Regions from separate parts of the Mesorhizobium sp. M0189 genome, predicted to be linked through region 3. Evidence: predicted binding sites of a transcription regulator. Region 3 holds the regulator's gene; each other region holds the start of a gene.
What was found. Region 3 encodes PhoB, which activates phosphate uptake and scavenging genes when phosphate is short. Its sites were predicted from a motif close to TGTCATNNANCTGTCAT; they were not measured.
Positions count from the first base shown of each region.

Region 1 (5,224 bases), on a different contig from region 3:
CGGGATGCCGCCGAAGCGCGTGCCGATCGTTTCGGCCGGCATGGCGAGCAATGCCACGACGAGTGATGCCAGCCCGATGGCAATCAGCATGGCCGGCCACTTCGGCCGAAACCGCTTCAACAGCGCAATGGTGATGATGGTCAGTGCCGCCACCGCGGTTGCGGCGAGGTTGATCGTTCCGGCCGCCTCGCCGATGGCCATCAGCTTGGGCACCAGCGGCCCCGGTTCCTTGCCGGCGAGCTTCAGCCCGAAGAGTTCGACGATCTGGCCGGAGAAGATGATGACGGCGATGCCGGCGGTGAAGCCGACGGTCACCGGATACGGGATGAACTTGATGTAGGTGCCAAGCCCGAGATAGCCGATGGCAAGCAGGAACAGGCCGGCCATCATCGTCGCCAGCAGCAAGCCGTCGACGCCAACTCGCGCCACCGTCGCAGCCACCAGCACAATGAAGGCGCCGGCCGGGCCGCCGATCTGGAAACGGCTGCCGCCAAGCGCCGAGACCAGGAAGCCGCCAATGATCGAGGTGTAGAGCCCGCGCTCCGGCGTCACGCCTGAAGCAATGGCAATTGCCATCGACAGCGGCAGCGCCACGATGGCGACAGTCAGCCCGGCGATGGCATCCGCCTTGAAGTGCGCGAGCGTATAGCCCTCGCGCAGCACCGTCACCAGCTTCGGCGTGAACAGTTCGGAAAATGTCGGCCGTGCCGGTTGATGCACTGCCCGCCGGGTCTGATCCATCGAGTGCCTTCCCCATGAAACCAAGGAGGCGGCGGGATCGTCGGCAGGACTGTCGGCGGTCGCCGTCGCGACTTGGAGCGGCGTGCGTCCAAATCGACGCACAGGTACGCTCCAACACTTTTGAACCGCGCATTGGACTATCCGAAAATCGATTTCGATTTTCGGCGATGCGGCAGTACCGTCAGCCTTGCGGGTTCTGCGGCGTGACAGGCTTGAGGCGAACGCCCCTGCCGCCACGCTCGCTCGCCTGGTTGTCGCCGATCAGCTCGACCCCGGCCTCTTCAAGGGCCTGGATGACCTTCATCAGCGTATCGACCACGCCCCGGACCACGCCGTCGCTCGCTTCCATGCGCTGAATGGTTGGAAGCGAAACCCCGGCGCGCTCGGCGAGCGTCTTCTGATCGATGCCGGCCAGCGCCCTCGCGGCACGCATCTGCGCGGCAGTGATCATCGGCCATAACCCCCGTCTGAGTCTGCGATATCACGTGTAATACCTTCATTATGATGGTTCAAGCATCATCTTGCATATGTGAAACATGCAGCACTCTTTGCCAGCCGATGCGCTAGCATGCTACAATTTCGGCATCGTTTGGCGGGACATCCATTGCGATCCCGATTTCACAGGCAACGACTCAAAAAGGATGAGCAGGTGAAGATATTCAATGCGTTGGCGACCTCGACAGCCTTGCTGTCGATGGTTTTCCTGCTGGCAGGCTGCGGTCATGGCCTGATCAACAGGCTGATTTGACCGCAAATCGACTGACATGAGTCAGGTGCCGCCGGCCCGCCCGAGCCATCGCTGCAGGAACCGGGCCGCAAGCCAGCACAGCATCGCCCAGGCAAAGCCGGCGCACCAGCCGGCCAATACGTCGGAGGGCCAGTGGACGCCGAGATAGATGCGGCTGATGCCGACCACCACCGTCGTCAGCACCGCCAGACCGAGCACATAGATCTTCGTTGTCCGCCCGGGCAAAAACCGCGCCGCCATGCTGCCCAGCGTCAAATATGTCACCGCCGACAGCATGGCGTGGCCGCTCGGAAACGAAAGTGATGCCACGTCGGCGAGATGCGAGACCAGATCGGGGCGCGGCCGATCTATATCGAACTTGAGCACGCTTGACAGGACCTGGCCGCCCGCTACCGCGATGAACATGAGAAGCGCCGCGCCTGGCCTGCGGATGAGGAGCAGATAGACGATCATTGCTGCCGTGATCAGCACCAACACGCTGGCGCTGCCGAGGCTGGTGATGTCGCGCATCGCTCCTTCCAGCCACGCCGGTCCGATCGGATTGTCGGGTTGGCCGGCCTTGCGGAAGGCAAGCAGGATTTCGGTATCGAAGGCATGCGGCGTAGTGGCCCGCGCCATCTCCATTAGCTCCTCGAACCCCCACAGCCCGCCGGCAATGATCAGCCCGGCCAGCAGAACCGGGAACTCCAGCCAGTTGCGCAGTCTGCTTGCGGTCTTCTTCATCGGCCCGATCGCAGTTACAGCCTTTGCAGATAGGGTCCGAGCGTGATCAGCGCCACAGCTGCGATGGCAAGCATGATGCCGGTCGCCTGCAAGGCATTGACGCGCTCGCCGAAGAAGACCAGCGCCACCACATTCACCGACACCAGCTGGATCACCGCTGACAGGCTGAACGACACCGACATGCCGAATTCACGGATCAGCCTCAGCATGATCAGATTGCCGAGCGAATAGAGCGCCAACGTCAGCACGATCTTGCCAAAGCTCGGCGCCAGTCCCCATTGCTTCGCCGCCGTCGCCGCAAGCAGGAAGATCACTGTCGAAATGCAGAGCTGCCCAAGTCCCCAGAAACTCACTTTTTGCTCCTCCCGATGCGGTCCTTGCGCGCCTGCCGCAGCTCTTGTTTCCGAAGCGCCGGTCGCGGTCAAGCGGGGCTGATGTTGGGCACGAAATCGCAGATGGCAATTAGCCGGCATGTCATCAAACTGTGACCTGCCGGCGATACCGGATTGGCCAGGCAACACGCTCCAGCAATCCATCCAGCCAGAGGCAGGCCCCTATGACCGAACATCGCACCCCTGACGCCCATTTCCGCACCAGCCTGCTCGAGGAAAACGATGGGCCAGGAGCCAATCCCAGCGACAACCGCACCATGGGTGAGATCATCGCCGCGCGGTTCTCGCGCCGCGGCTTCCTCAACGGCTCGCTTGCCGTCTCGGCCATAGCCGCTACCGTCAGCCCGCTGGCGCTGATCACCGCCGACAACGCCCGCGCCGCCGAAGGCTCCGCCTTCGCTTTCGACGAGCTCGAGGCCGGCATCGACGACAAGCATCACGTTGCACCCGGTTATGACGCCGACGTGCTGCTGCGCTGGGGCGATCCGCTGTTCGCCGATTCGCCGGAATTCGATCCGACAAAACAGTCGGCGGAAGCCCAGGCCAGACAATTCGGCTACAACAATGACTATGTCGGTTATATCCCGATCGACGGCTCGGCCGAGCACGGCCTGCTGGTGGTCAACCACGAATACACCAATCCGCACCTGATGTTTCCGGGCCTCGTCACCATCGTCGATGGCAAAGCCAAGCAGGCGCCTCTCAGCAAGGAACAAGTCGACGTCGAGATGGCCGCGCATGGCGGCACCATTGTCGAGATCCGCAAGGAAGCCGGCAAATGGCAGGTCGTTCGCGACGGCAAGCTCAACCGCCGCATCACCTCCAACACCGAGATCGCGCTGTCCGGCCCCGTCGCCGGCCACGACCGCGTCAAGACCAGCGCCGACCCGACCGGCACGAAAGTCGTCGGCACCGTCAACAATTGTGCCGGCGGCGTCACGCCGTGGGGCACCTATGTCATGGCCGAGGAGAACATCCACGGCTATTTCTCGGGCGAGCTGCCGCAAGGCCACAAGGAAGCGGCCAATTACAAGCGGCTCGGCATTCCCGAAGGTGCTTATGAATGGGCAGCGCATTACGACCGTTTCGACATCGGCAAAGAGCCGAACGAGCCGAACCGCTTTGGCTGGATCGTCGAGGTCGACGTCCAGGATCCGACTTCGGTGCCGAAGAAGCGCACCGCAATGGGCCGCTTCAAGCATGAGGGCGCCGAATCGATCGTCGCCAAGGATGGCCGTGTCGTCTTCTACCTCGGCGACGACGAGCGCTTCGACTATGTCTATAAGTTCGTCACCACAGGCAAGTTCAATCCGGACGACCGCGCCGCCAATATGGATTTGCTCGACGACGGCACCTTGCATGTCGCCAAGTTTGCCGACGACGGTTCGGTCGAATGGCTGCCGATCGTCTTCGGCCAAGGGCCGCTGACGGCGGAGAACGGCTTTGCCAGCCAGGCCGACGTGCTGATCGAGACGCGCCGCGCCGCCGACCTGCTCGGCGCCACCAAGATGGACCGCCCTGAAGACATCCAGCCCAATGCCGCCAACGGCAAGGTCTATGTCATGCTGACCAACAATTCGAAGCGCAAGGCCGATCAGGTCGACGCCGCCAACCCGCGTGCCGAAAATGCCTTTGGCCACATCATCGAGATCGTCGAGGACGGTGGCGATTTTGCCGCCACCAAGGGCAAGTGGGAGGTGCTCTTGAAATGCGGTGAGCCCTCGGTTGCGGCAGTCGGCGCCACCTTCTCGACCGCAACCACGGCCAATGGCTGGTTCGGCATGCCGGACAATTGCGCGGTTGATTCGACCGGCCGCCTCTGGGTCGCCACCGACGGTCAGGGTCCGAAGGCCACTGGCCGCACCGACGGTCTGTGGGCGGTCGATACGGAAGGGCCGGCGCGGGCGACCTCAAAACTGTTCTTCCGCGTGCCGATCGGCGCCGAAATGTGTGGTCCCCTGTTTGCGCCGGACGACCAGACCGCTTTCGTTGCCGTCCAGCATCCAGGCGACGGTGGCGAGGACTGGGAGGCTTTCGGCCGTCCGTCCTACTATGAGGATTTGTCGACCCGCTGGCCCGACTTCAAGCCGGACATGCCGGTGCGGCCGGCGGTCGTTGCCATCACCAGGCAAGGTGGTGGCAAGATCGCGGTCTGACACGCAGCAAGGTCTTGCAGTCTCAAGGAAGGATTTCGGCGATACGAAATCCTTCCTTTCCCGATGCGGGATGCATCCATGCTACGCATTATGCGCCGACGAATCATTCGGTGCGCTGAACCACGGCCACATTCATTGTGCTTCGCAACCTGAAGCCAATGGACTCGTAAAGTCTAATGGCCGTGGCGTTGCTGGCATAAGCGTGGAGATAGGGAATTTCGTCGCGCGCCACTATCCGGTTTGCCACGAATATGGACAACAGCTTGCCCAGGCCACCGCCGCGAAATTTCGGATGTGAGCACACTCCGCTGAGTTCGGTATAGCCAGGTTGCTTCATGCGCTCGCCGGCCATTGCTGCAAGTCTGCCCTCGATTTTCACACCCCAAAAATCGCCCAGGCTCAAGGCTTCGAGCGTGAATGGGCCAGGCTTGGTGACCAACGCCAGAGCCAGCATCTCAGCGGCG
Region 1 covers NZ_JAMYSW010000017.1:16,057-21,280, reverse strand. The annotation lists gene NKJ09_RS25475 (SulP family inorganic anion transporter) at 1-741, opposite strand, end outside; gene NKJ09_RS25470 (helix-turn-helix domain-containing protein) at 923-1,192, opposite strand; gene NKJ09_RS25465 (phosphatase PAP2 family protein) at 1,511-2,212, opposite strand; gene NKJ09_RS25460 (hypothetical protein) at 2,227-2,565, opposite strand; gene NKJ09_RS25455 (PhoX family protein) at 2,769-4,760, shown strand; gene NKJ09_RS25450 (GNAT family N-acetyltransferase) at 4,864-5,224, opposite strand, start outside.
Region 1: a site for PhoB is predicted at 2,685-2,701, ahead of NKJ09_RS25455 (PhoX family protein). Genes of this name have one in related genera too.

Region 2 (5,224 bases), on a different contig from region 3:
GACCTCGCCGGCAAGACCCTGGCGGAACTAGGCATCGATGTCGGCATCGTTCCCGACGCCGCCTTTTCCGACCATGAATGCCTGAGTTCCACTGATGTCGCCATTCGCACGCCGGACGGCCCACGCTGGTTCTCTTGGATCGAGCTGTCGGTGCGCGACAAGGACAGCGGCGCCGTTTCGCATCGCGCCATCGCCCGTGACATCACCGCCCGCAAACGCGCCGAATCCTCGCTGATCACCGCCCGCGAACGGGCCGAATATGCGAGCCAGGCCAAATCGCGCTTCCTCGCCACCGTCAGCCACGAGATACGCACGCCGATGAACGGCATCATGGGCATGGCCCGGCTTCTCGCCGACACCAGCCTTTCGCCCGAGCAGCGGACCTATGTCGGCGCCATCTCGACCTCGGCCAGCGCGCTGCTGGCGCTGATCGAGGACCTGCTCGACTATTCCAAGATCGAGGCCGGCCGCTTCGATCCCGAACCGCAACCGATGTCGGTGCGCGAGATCGCCGACAATGTCATCGAGCTTTTGGCGGCGCGGGCTTTTGCCAAGGATATCGGCCTCGGCTGCCATGTCGAACCCGACGTGCCGCAGCTGATCACCGCCGACCCCGGCAGGGTCAGGCAGGTGCTGCTCAACCTTATCGGCAATGCCGTCAAGTTCACCGACAGCGGCGGCGTCCTGGCAAGCATCGGCCGCGTCCGCACCGAAACCACCAACCGCATCCGCTTCACCATCACCGACACCGGCCCCGGTCTGCGCGAGGAGGACATGGAGCGCATCTTCGAGGACTTCGAACAGGCTGACGGCACCTCGACCCGTACGCATGGTGGTGCCGGCCTCGGTCTCGCGATTTCCAAGCGCCTGGTGACGGCGATGGGCGGCACTATCTCGGTGTCGAGCCGGCTTGGCCAGGGATCCGAATTCGTCTTCGAGATTCCCGCTATTTCCGCCGTCGAGGCGCTGCAGATCCGCCAGAACGCGCTGTTGGGCCGGCATGCGGTAATCGTGTCGAAGAACCTGGTCGAGGCCGAAGCCATCGCCCGCACCATTCGCGCCAATGGCGGAACGGTCGATCTGGCCGCCGCCGCCGCCCAGGCCGCCCCTTTCGCCGAGGGCTGCAACGTGCTTCTGGTCGATGCTGCCATGGAGCAAAGCGACGGCAGGCTGCTCAGGCGCCTGCGCCAGAGCGGATTTGTCGATTGCGAGGCGGTGACGCTGATCGCGCCGACCGACCGCGGCATGCTTGGCGAGTTCCGTGCCAACGGTTACGCCACCTTCCTGGCGAGGCCGGTGCGCGGCGAGACATTGCTGCGCGTGCTTTTGACCAGCCACGCACCGGTCATCGCCGAGCCGCAACCGCAAAAGCGCGGCGCGCAGGCTGGGCACGCCATTGGCGGCCGCCAGCAGGGCCTGTCGGTGCTGATCGCCGAGGACAACGACATCAACGCCATGCTGGCCCGCGCCACCCTCCTGAAGGCCGGGCATCGGGTGAAAGTGGTCGGCAACGGCAAGGCCGCGGTCGAGGCGGTCATCAGCACCGGCCATAAGCACCGCTACGACGTGGTGCTGATGGACCTGCATATGCCTGTCATGGACGGGCTGGACGCCATCGCCGCCATCCGCCGCCATGAGGAGGAGACCGCGGTTCCGCCGGTGCCGATCATGGTGCTGTCGGCCGACAGCCAGGAAAAGACCCGCCACGCCGTGCTCGCCCACGGTGCGAGCGGCTTCGTCACCAAGCCGCTCGACCCTGATGCCCTGGTTCATGCGGTTGAAGGGCAAGTGGCCGCTTGAGGCACAACATAGACGGTCGATAGATTACCCAGCCGACGAAGTATTGCCCGCAGAGCCGTATCACGGTACTGTCACAATCCTGTTGCACCTACACCGTATCCCCGTGCCAAGAGGGATGGCTCGAAGGAGAATCACTCGTGCATACAGTCATGCCGGAATGTGATGCTCGGCCGAACGCCAGCGGGCCTTTGCTCGTCGGCCGGAACGCCGATGCCGTCATAAAAGGCGCATCGCTCGGCCGCATCGGCAATCTCGAAGTGCGGCTCGCCCGCAACGAGGCCGAGATCGCCGCCGCGCAGGAAGTGCGCTACCGGGTGTTCTACGACGAGCTTGGTGCCAGGAAGGACCTGTTCCAGATGCAGGACCGCCGCGATGCCGACCGCTTCGATCCCCTCTGCGACCATCTGCTGGTCTTCGATACTTCGCTTTCCGGTCCCGAGCATCGCCGCATCGTCGGCACCTACCGCCTGCTGCGGCAGGAGATTGCCGCGGCGGCGGGCGGCTTCTATTCCGAAGGCGAATTCGAGTTGACCAAGCTGATCGCGCGACATCCCGGCCAGCGCTTCCTCGAGCTCGGCCGCTCCTGCGTTCTGCCGGAATACCGCTCCAAGCGCACCATCGAGGCGCTGTGGCAAGGCATCTGGGCCTATATCAATCATTACGGCATTGGCGTGATGACCGGCTGCGCGTCGTTCCACGGCACCGTGCCGGCGGCACATGCAGAGGCGCTGACCTATCTTGCCCACCACTGCCGGACGAATTCATCGTGGGACGTGCGTGCCGTCGCCGGGCGCTATTGTTCGATGGATCTGATGCCGATCGAAGCCGTTAACACCAAGGCGGCGATCGCCGCGATGCCGCCGCTGGTCAAGGGCTATCTGCGCGTCGGCGCGCGCATCGGCGACGGTTGCGTCATCGACCGTGAATTCTCGACGGTCGACGTGTTCGTGGTGATGCCGGTCAAGGAGATCGGTGCCCGCTACGTCAATTATTATGGCGGGGAAGCGCAGCGGTTTGCAGCCTGACACCTTAAATCAGGGAATATCTTCCGGACGCCGGCCAGGCTTGCTTTTGTAGGACGGAAAGGCCCAGCCGAATTTCAGCGCGCCGCCGCGTACGCAGAAAGCCGCCATGAAACCTGCCAGGCCCGACGCAAGCGGCGGCAGTCCGGCGAAATCGCCAAGTGTGTAGAGGCCGGCGCCGGCAAGCGCTGCGGTAACGTAGATTTCCGGTCTCAGGAGCACCGAAGGCTCGCCTGTCAACAGATCGCGCAGAATGCCGCCAAGGGTTGCGGTGAGCATGCCGGTGACGATCGAAACTGCAGGTGACCCGGTGATCGTCAGCCCCTTGGCCGCGCCAATCACCGAAAATGCGGCAAGACCTATGGCGTCGAGCCAGAGCAGCAATTTGTAGCGCGACTCGAAACGATGTGCGCTGAAGAAGACGACGACCGCCACCGCCGCACAGATTAGCACATAGTCGCGGTTTCCCACCCAGAACACGGGCACGTTGAGGATGACGTCGCGAAACGTTCCGCCCCCGATGCCGGCAACGCTAGCCAGAAACAGGTAACCGATAATGTCGAGCTGTTTGCGCGAGGCGGCCAGCGCCCCGGTCGCCGCGAAGACGGCGACGCCGGCATAGTCGAGAAGCTCGATCGGGTTCATGGAGGGAATAATGAAATACCGAGTGGGGAATAGCGAGTGGCTCCTGCGAATCTGGATTGACTCCAGATAAATTAAATGATTGAATTGTTCATTCAATTATTTGGGTGGACGTCTATGTCCCCTCGCCGCTACAGCATGGCTTCCCGGACTGCCGCCTTCGCCAAGACGAGGCAGCGCATTCTCGACGCGACAATCAAGCTGCACACCCAGAACGGCATCTTTGGCACGACTTGGAAGGATATCGCTACGGAAGCCGATGTCGCCGTTGGCACCGTCTACAAGCATTTTCCTACTCTGGATGACCTGGTGCCGGCGTGCGGCGAATTGCTGATGGAGCGCCTGCGTCCTCCGTCGCCCGAAGCAGTGAGGGAGATAATCGGCGACGCGACCGATCCTGAAGAACGGCTACGCCGGGTCGCCAACGAGCTGTTCGCCTTCTACCAACGTGGCGGACGGCATCTCGAAAGCGACCTGCGCGAGCGCGAGCTTCCGGCCATGCGGGAATGGGAGGAATACCTGCGACACATGGTGGCCGGATTCGTGCGTGAGGCACTGGCGCACGACGGTCCGGGCGATGATGTCGTGCAGGCAATCAGCTTTCTATTCGACTTTCCGACGTTCAACGCCATGCGGATACGCGGTATGACGGTGGACCTCGCCGTCGAAACGGCAACGACAATGGCGCTCTGCTGGCTCAAAGGCAGAGGCCGGACGAGCACGTCTTGAGCGAACAGAATGCGGGAGGCGAAACAAAGGTCAGATGGCAAAGGGAGGAAGTCATGGACACGAATGTCGTTGAAATCACTGAATTTGCATTGAAGCCCGGATTCACCGAGCAGATGTTCCTGCAGACTAGGGATGAAGTGAATGACGAGGTGCGAAAGCTCAGGGGTTTCCTCAACCGTCGCCTGCTCAAATCCGCAGGCGGCTGGACGGAGATATTCGAATGGGCGGACATGGACAGCGCCAAGGCGGCTGGCGAGGTCTGGTCCTCCCTGCCCGGCATCAAAAACTATTGCTCGATGGTGAATTCCGCCTCGATCAAGGTCGGCTACCATTCTGTGGCGGCCGTGGCTGGCGGCGAAGCTGGCAGGAGCACTCCCCACGCCTTTTGCAGTCACGCCTTGGAAGGAGAGGCGCGCTGGTGGCTTGGCTCGCTAGCGGTGATCAAGGCGACAGCGGTCCAGACCGCGGGCCAGTTCACGCTGATCGAAGTGCTCGAGAGCGAAGGTGAGGCGCCGCTGCATGTGCACCATCGCGAGGACGAGTCATTCCTGGTGATGGAAGGCGAGATCGAGTTCGAGATCGGCGGTAAGGCGATTATGGCTGGACCCGGTTCGTTTCTCTTTGGGCCACGCGATGTGCCGCACCGCTATACGGTCAAGCGTGGGCCGGCCCGGATGCTGTTCTTCTTCACGCCTGGCGGTTTCGAGGAACTTCTGAGGGCGACCAGTGTGCCCACCGCCGACAGGCGCATTCCTCCGGACGGCGAAGGAATGCCGGACATGGAGACATTCCCCGACGTGGTCCGCCGCTATGGCTGTGAACTGCTGAGCTGAGGGCAGGAAAGCCTGCACGGCGAACTGTTTGATCGCCCTGAAATCGGATAGGTTGGGGGCGGTCGATCATCCCTCACGCTTTGATGGCGGTTGCTGGCTAACGGAGCCCTACTCCCAGTTCACGCATCCTTCTCAGCCTGCTCGTTCACCGGCCCCGGCTCCACCGGCGCTTCGCTTGCCACATGCTTGGGGCCGCCC
Region 2 covers NZ_JAMYSW010000016.1:52,117-57,340, forward strand. The annotation lists gene NKJ09_RS24905 (hybrid sensor histidine kinase/response regulator) at 1-1,800, shown strand, start outside; gene olsB (l-ornithine N(alpha)-acyltransferase) at 1,950-2,825, shown strand; gene NKJ09_RS24915 (trimeric intracellular cation channel family protein) at 2,835-3,467, opposite strand; gene NKJ09_RS24920 (TetR/AcrR family transcriptional regulator) at 3,543-4,193, shown strand; gene NKJ09_RS24925 (quercetin 2,3-dioxygenase) at 4,247-5,026, shown strand; gene grpE (nucleotide exchange factor GrpE) at 5,146-5,224, opposite strand, start outside.
Region 2: a site for PhoB is predicted at 1,870-1,886, ahead of olsB (l-ornithine N(alpha)-acyltransferase). Genes of this name have one in related genera too.

Region 3 (5,224 bases):
GCCTGCTCAATGCAATCGCGGGCAGCCTGCTGATGACGATCATCGCCGTTGTCGTCGGCACGCCGATCGGCGTGCTGGCGGGAACCTACATGGCCGAATATGGGCGTTTCTCGCGCATCACCACCGTCGTGCGCTTCATCAACGACATCCTGTTGTCGGCGCCCTCGATCATCATCGGCTTGTTCGTCTATGAGTTGATGGTGCGGCCAATGGGGCATTTCTCGGCCATAGCCGGCGCCGTTGCGCTTGCCATCCTGGTCATTCCGGTGGTCGTGCGCACCACTGAAGACATGCTCAACCTGGTGCCGAACGCGTTGCGTGAAGCCGGTGCCGCGATCGGCGCGCCGCGTTGGGTGGTGATCCGTTCGGTCGCCTACCGCGCCGCATTGTCCGGCATCGTCACCGGCATATTGCTGGCGATAGCACGCATTTCCGGCGAGACGGCGCCGCTGCTCTTCACCGCGCTCAACAACCAGTTCTGGAGCAGCAATATCAACGCGCCGATGGCCAGCCTGCCGGTGACCATCTTCCAGTTCGCTCTCAGCCCTTACGAGGAATGGCAGCAACTGGCGTGGACCGGCGCACTCATAATCACCCTGACGGTTCTGGGCTTGAGCATCCTCGCCCGCAGCCTTACCGGACGCAGAGAGGACAGATGACACAGATGTTGTCCGCGGACATGACGATGACCGAAACGGTCGCCGAGAAGACGAAGATCGAGGTCAAGAACCTCAACTTCTACTACGGCCAGAGCAAGGCGTTGAAGGACATCACCTTGTCGCTGCCCGAGCGCAGCGTCACTGCCTTCATCGGCCCTTCGGGCTGCGGGAAATCGACGCTGCTGCGTGTGTTCAACCGCATCTACGAACTCTACCCGAAGCAGACAGCCGAGGGCCAGGTGCTGCTCGACGGCAAGAACATTCTCGACCGCTCGCAGGATCTCAATCTCCTGAGGACCAAGATCGGCATGGTGTTCCAGAAGCCGACGCCGTTCCCTATGTCGATCTACGAGAACATCGCCTTCGGGGTCAGGCTCTATGAGAATCTCGGCAAGTCCGAAATGGACGGCCGCGTCGAACAAGCGTTGAAGCGGGCCGCGCTGTGGGGCGAGGTCAAGGACAAGCTCAACGCCAGCGGCTTGAGCCTGTCAGGCGGCCAGCAGCAGCGGCTTTGCATTGCCCGCACCGTGGCGGTGAAGCCGGAAGTCATTCTGCTCGACGAGCCGGCTTCGGCACTCGACCCGCTGTCGACCGCCAAGATCGAGGAGCTGATAGACGAGTTGCAAGCCGATTACACGATCGTCATCGTCACCCACAACATGCAGCAGGCGGCGCGCGTGTCGCGCCAGACCGCCTTCATGTATCTGGGTGAACTGGTCGAGTTCGACCGGACCGAGAAGATCTTTACGTCGCCCCGCGAGAAGCGCACGCAGGATTACATCACCGGCCGCTTCGGCTGAGCCGTTCCGATCATGCATATAAGGACAGGACCATGGGCGAACACACAGTCGCTTCTTTCGACGAGGATCTCGAGCAGATCAGCAAGCTGATCCGCGACATGGCCGACCTCGCCGGTTCGATGGTCGGCGGGGCGACCAAGGCCCTGTTGAATTCTGACAACGTGCTGGCGCAACGCGTCGTTTCCGACGATGCCATCATGGATGCGCGTCAACGCGAACTGGACGACCGCGCCATCACCCTGATCGCCAAGCGCCAGCCGATGGCCCACGATCTGCGCCATGTCGTCGGGGCGATCCGCATGGCCGGCGATCTCGAACGCATCGGCGACCTTGCCAAGAATATCGCCAAGCGTGTGAGTGCGGTCGGCCTTAGCGTCACACCGCGCGACCTATCGCATTCCATCGATGCGATGGCGCAGCTGGTGCTCATCCAGGTGCAGGGCGTCATCGAGGAGTATGCTGCAGGCGATGCGGCCGCGTTGGCCAAGCTACGCGCCGCCGACGAGCGCATCGACGTCAAATATACGTCGGTGTTCCGCGAACTGTTGACCTACATGATGGAAGACCCGCGCAACATCACCGCTTGCACGCATCTGCTGTTCTGCGCCAAGAATCTGGAGCGGATCGGCGACCATGTCACCAACATCGCCGAAAATGCGTATTATGTGCTGACCGGCGAGCAATTGCCGGTCAATCGTCCGAAGCAAGACGAAACGACAATGTCCGCACCGGCGACATGATGGGGGTGCCCAGCCGATGATCGCACCACGCATAATGGTGGTGGAGGACGAGGAGCCGTTGGGTGTGCTGCTCCGCTACAATCTCGAATCCGAAGGCTACCAGGTCGAGGTGGTGACACGCGGCGACGAAGCCGAGATCCGTTTGCAGGAGAATGTGCCCGATCTTCTGGTGCTCGACTGGATGATACCAGCGGTTTCCGGCATCGAGCTCTGCCGCCGGTTGCGGGTGCGCCCCGAAACCGAACGGCTGCCGATCATCATGCTGACCGCGCGCGGCGAGGAGAGCGACCGGGTACGCGGTCTTTCGACCGGCGCCGACGACTATCTGGTCAAACCGTTTTCGACACCGGAATTCATGGCCAGGGTCAAGGCGCTGCTGCGCCGCGCCAAGCCGGAAGTGCTGTCCAGCGTGCTGAAGGTCGGCGACATCGTGCTCGATCGCGAATCGCACAGGGTGTATCGCAAGAAGACCGAGATCCGGCTCGGGCCGACCGAATTCCGGCTGCTCGAATTCATGATGCGGCATCCGGGCCGCGTCTTCTCGCGCAGCCAGTTACTCGATAATGTCTGGGGCGAGACGATCTATATCGACGAACGCACCGTCGACGTGCATGTCGGGCGGCTGCGCAAAGCCGTCAACAACGGCCGCATGCCTGATGTCATCCGCACCATCCGCGGTGCCGGCTACGCGATCAGGGAAGATTGACCCGCCCAGTCAGGCTACGTTCTTTCTGACGCCGGGCCTCATTTGCGCGCCCGGCGCGAAAATCTGCTGGTCGACGAAGCTTAACGCCCGCATTGCACAGCCTTCGCGGATCAGCGGCAATTCGTTCGGCTCGGTATCGAAGGAGATCGAGCCCGAATGCTGGCCGCCGGCGGTCTGGGCGATGGCCTTCCGCAAGGCCGGCTCGATCAGATCAAAGGCGGCGGCACTGGCGCCGACCATTGCGACCGGTGCCGGATCGATCAGCGCGAACAGCGAGCCGAGACCGAAACCCAGCGCTTCGCCGGCCTTGCGGTAGGCTTCGCGTTCCGGCCCGTCCTTCTCGCGCGCCCGAACCGCCAGCGCGCGCATGTCGGCGTCGCTGACGTCGGCGACCGGTTGGCTGTCTTCGCTCATCTGCGTGGCGTTGCGCCAGATGGCGTAATTGCCGGCATAGGCCTCGATGCAGCCGCGCCGCCCGCAACGGCAGAGCGCGCCGCCCGGACGATGGATCATGTGGCCAAACTCGCCGCCCGAGGAATGCGTGCCGGTGAACAGCTCGCCCTTCAACACCAGCCCCATGCCGATGCCGTGCGAAAGCAGGATGGCGATGAAGTCGTCGCGATAGCGATCCGGATCGCGCCAGCGCAAAGCCACCGCCATCATATTGCAGTCGTTCTCCACCGTGGCCGGGATGCCGAATTCATCTTCCAGCATGTCGGCAAAGGCGATGTCCGTCTGGGGCGTGATCGGCGACCACAGCATGGCGCGTGCAGGGGAGTCGGTAATTCCCTGAATCGCCAGGGCGATGCGGGCGACACTGCGGACGTCAAGATCTGGATCGTCCAGCCGGCGCCGGACGATGGCCATGCATTCGCGGATCAGTTCGTCGCGCGGCATGGTCAGCGTGTCCAGCCGGCGCTGTTCCTCGGCGACCACCTGCCCCGCATAGTCGATGATGGCGGCCGACAGGAAATTCAGCGACAACACCACGGTCAGCACCGCCGCCGCTTCCGGATTGAGGGCGAGGCCGACCTGCGGACGACCGCGTTTCAACGAAACGGGTTCGCTTGCCTTGCTCTCGGCGAGGATGCCTTCCCGTATCAGGTCGGAGGAGATCGCCGATATGGTCGAATGGCTGAGGCCGGTGGTTGCGGCGATCTCCGTACGCGATGGCTGGCCGGCCCGGCGCACGGCCGAGATCACCATCGCCCGGTTGCGCCGGCGCAAATCGTCATGGCGGATTCCGACCGACATCGTTTTGCTTTCCTCCCGGTTTGCCGCGGCCGCTCATGAACCGGAAGCCGTCGGTAATGCCGACAAATAGTGTCGGATGAGGCAAATAGTGTCAGATGCAGGTGGCGCTGTCATCGTTTATTCCGAAGCTCGAAAAAAGTCGCAGCAACATCAAAATCCATCAGAATCGATGTTGACAGCAGCGGGAGATCGGGCCAGTATTTTTTCGAGGCTCGAAAAAATTAGCGCCTCTAAGCTGGCCTTTGGGGCCAATTGGTCACGCCGTACGCGGCGCAGGGAGGATATGATGAAGAAATTCACGACCGCCATTCTGGCGGGTGTCGCCATGACGCTGGCGCTTGCGTCGGTGGCGCAGGCTAAAGACAAGGTCATCGGCGTTTCCTGGTCGAACTTCCAGGAAGAGCGCTGGAAGACCGACGAAGCCGCAATGAAGGCGGCCATCGAGGCTGCCGGCGACAAGTATATCTCCGCCGACGCACAGTCCAATCCGGGCAAGCAGCTCACCGACGTCGAGAGCCTGATCTCGCAGGGCGCCAACGCACTGATCATCCTGGCGCAGGACGCCTCGGCGATAGGGCCGGCCGTGCAAAAGGCGCTGGACGAAGGTATTCCGGTTGTCGGCTACGACCGGCTGATCGAGAACAAGGACGTCTTTTACCTGACCTTCGACAACAAGGAAGTCGGCCGCATGCAGGCCCGCGACGTGTTCAAGGTGAAGCCGGAAGGCAACTATGTCTTCATCAAGGGCTCGGGCGCCGATCCGAATGCCGATTTCCTTTTTGCCGGTTCGATGGAAGTGCTGAAGGACGCCATCGACAGCGGCAAGATCAAGAATGTCGGCGAGGCCTATACCGACGGCTGGCTGCCGGCCAACGCCCAGAAGAACATGGAACAGTTCCTGACCGCGAACGACAACAAGGTCGATGCGGTGGTCGCCGCTAACGACGGCACTGCCGGCGGCGTCGTCGCCGCACTGACGGCGCAAGGGTTGGCTGGATCGGTTCCGGTCTCGGGCCAGGACGGCGACCACGCCGCGCTGAACCGCATCGCGCTCGGCACACAGAC
Region 3 covers NZ_JAMYSW010000003.1:435,190-440,413, forward strand. The annotation lists gene pstA (phosphate ABC transporter permease PstA) at 1-659, shown strand, start outside; gene pstB (phosphate ABC transporter ATP-binding protein PstB) at 656-1,459, shown strand; gene phoU (phosphate signaling complex protein PhoU) at 1,492-2,199, shown strand; gene phoB (phosphate regulon transcriptional regulator PhoB) at 2,216-2,905, shown strand; gene NKJ09_RS07940 (ROK family protein) at 2,915-4,159, opposite strand; gene xylF (D-xylose ABC transporter substrate-binding protein) at 4,446-5,224, shown strand, end outside.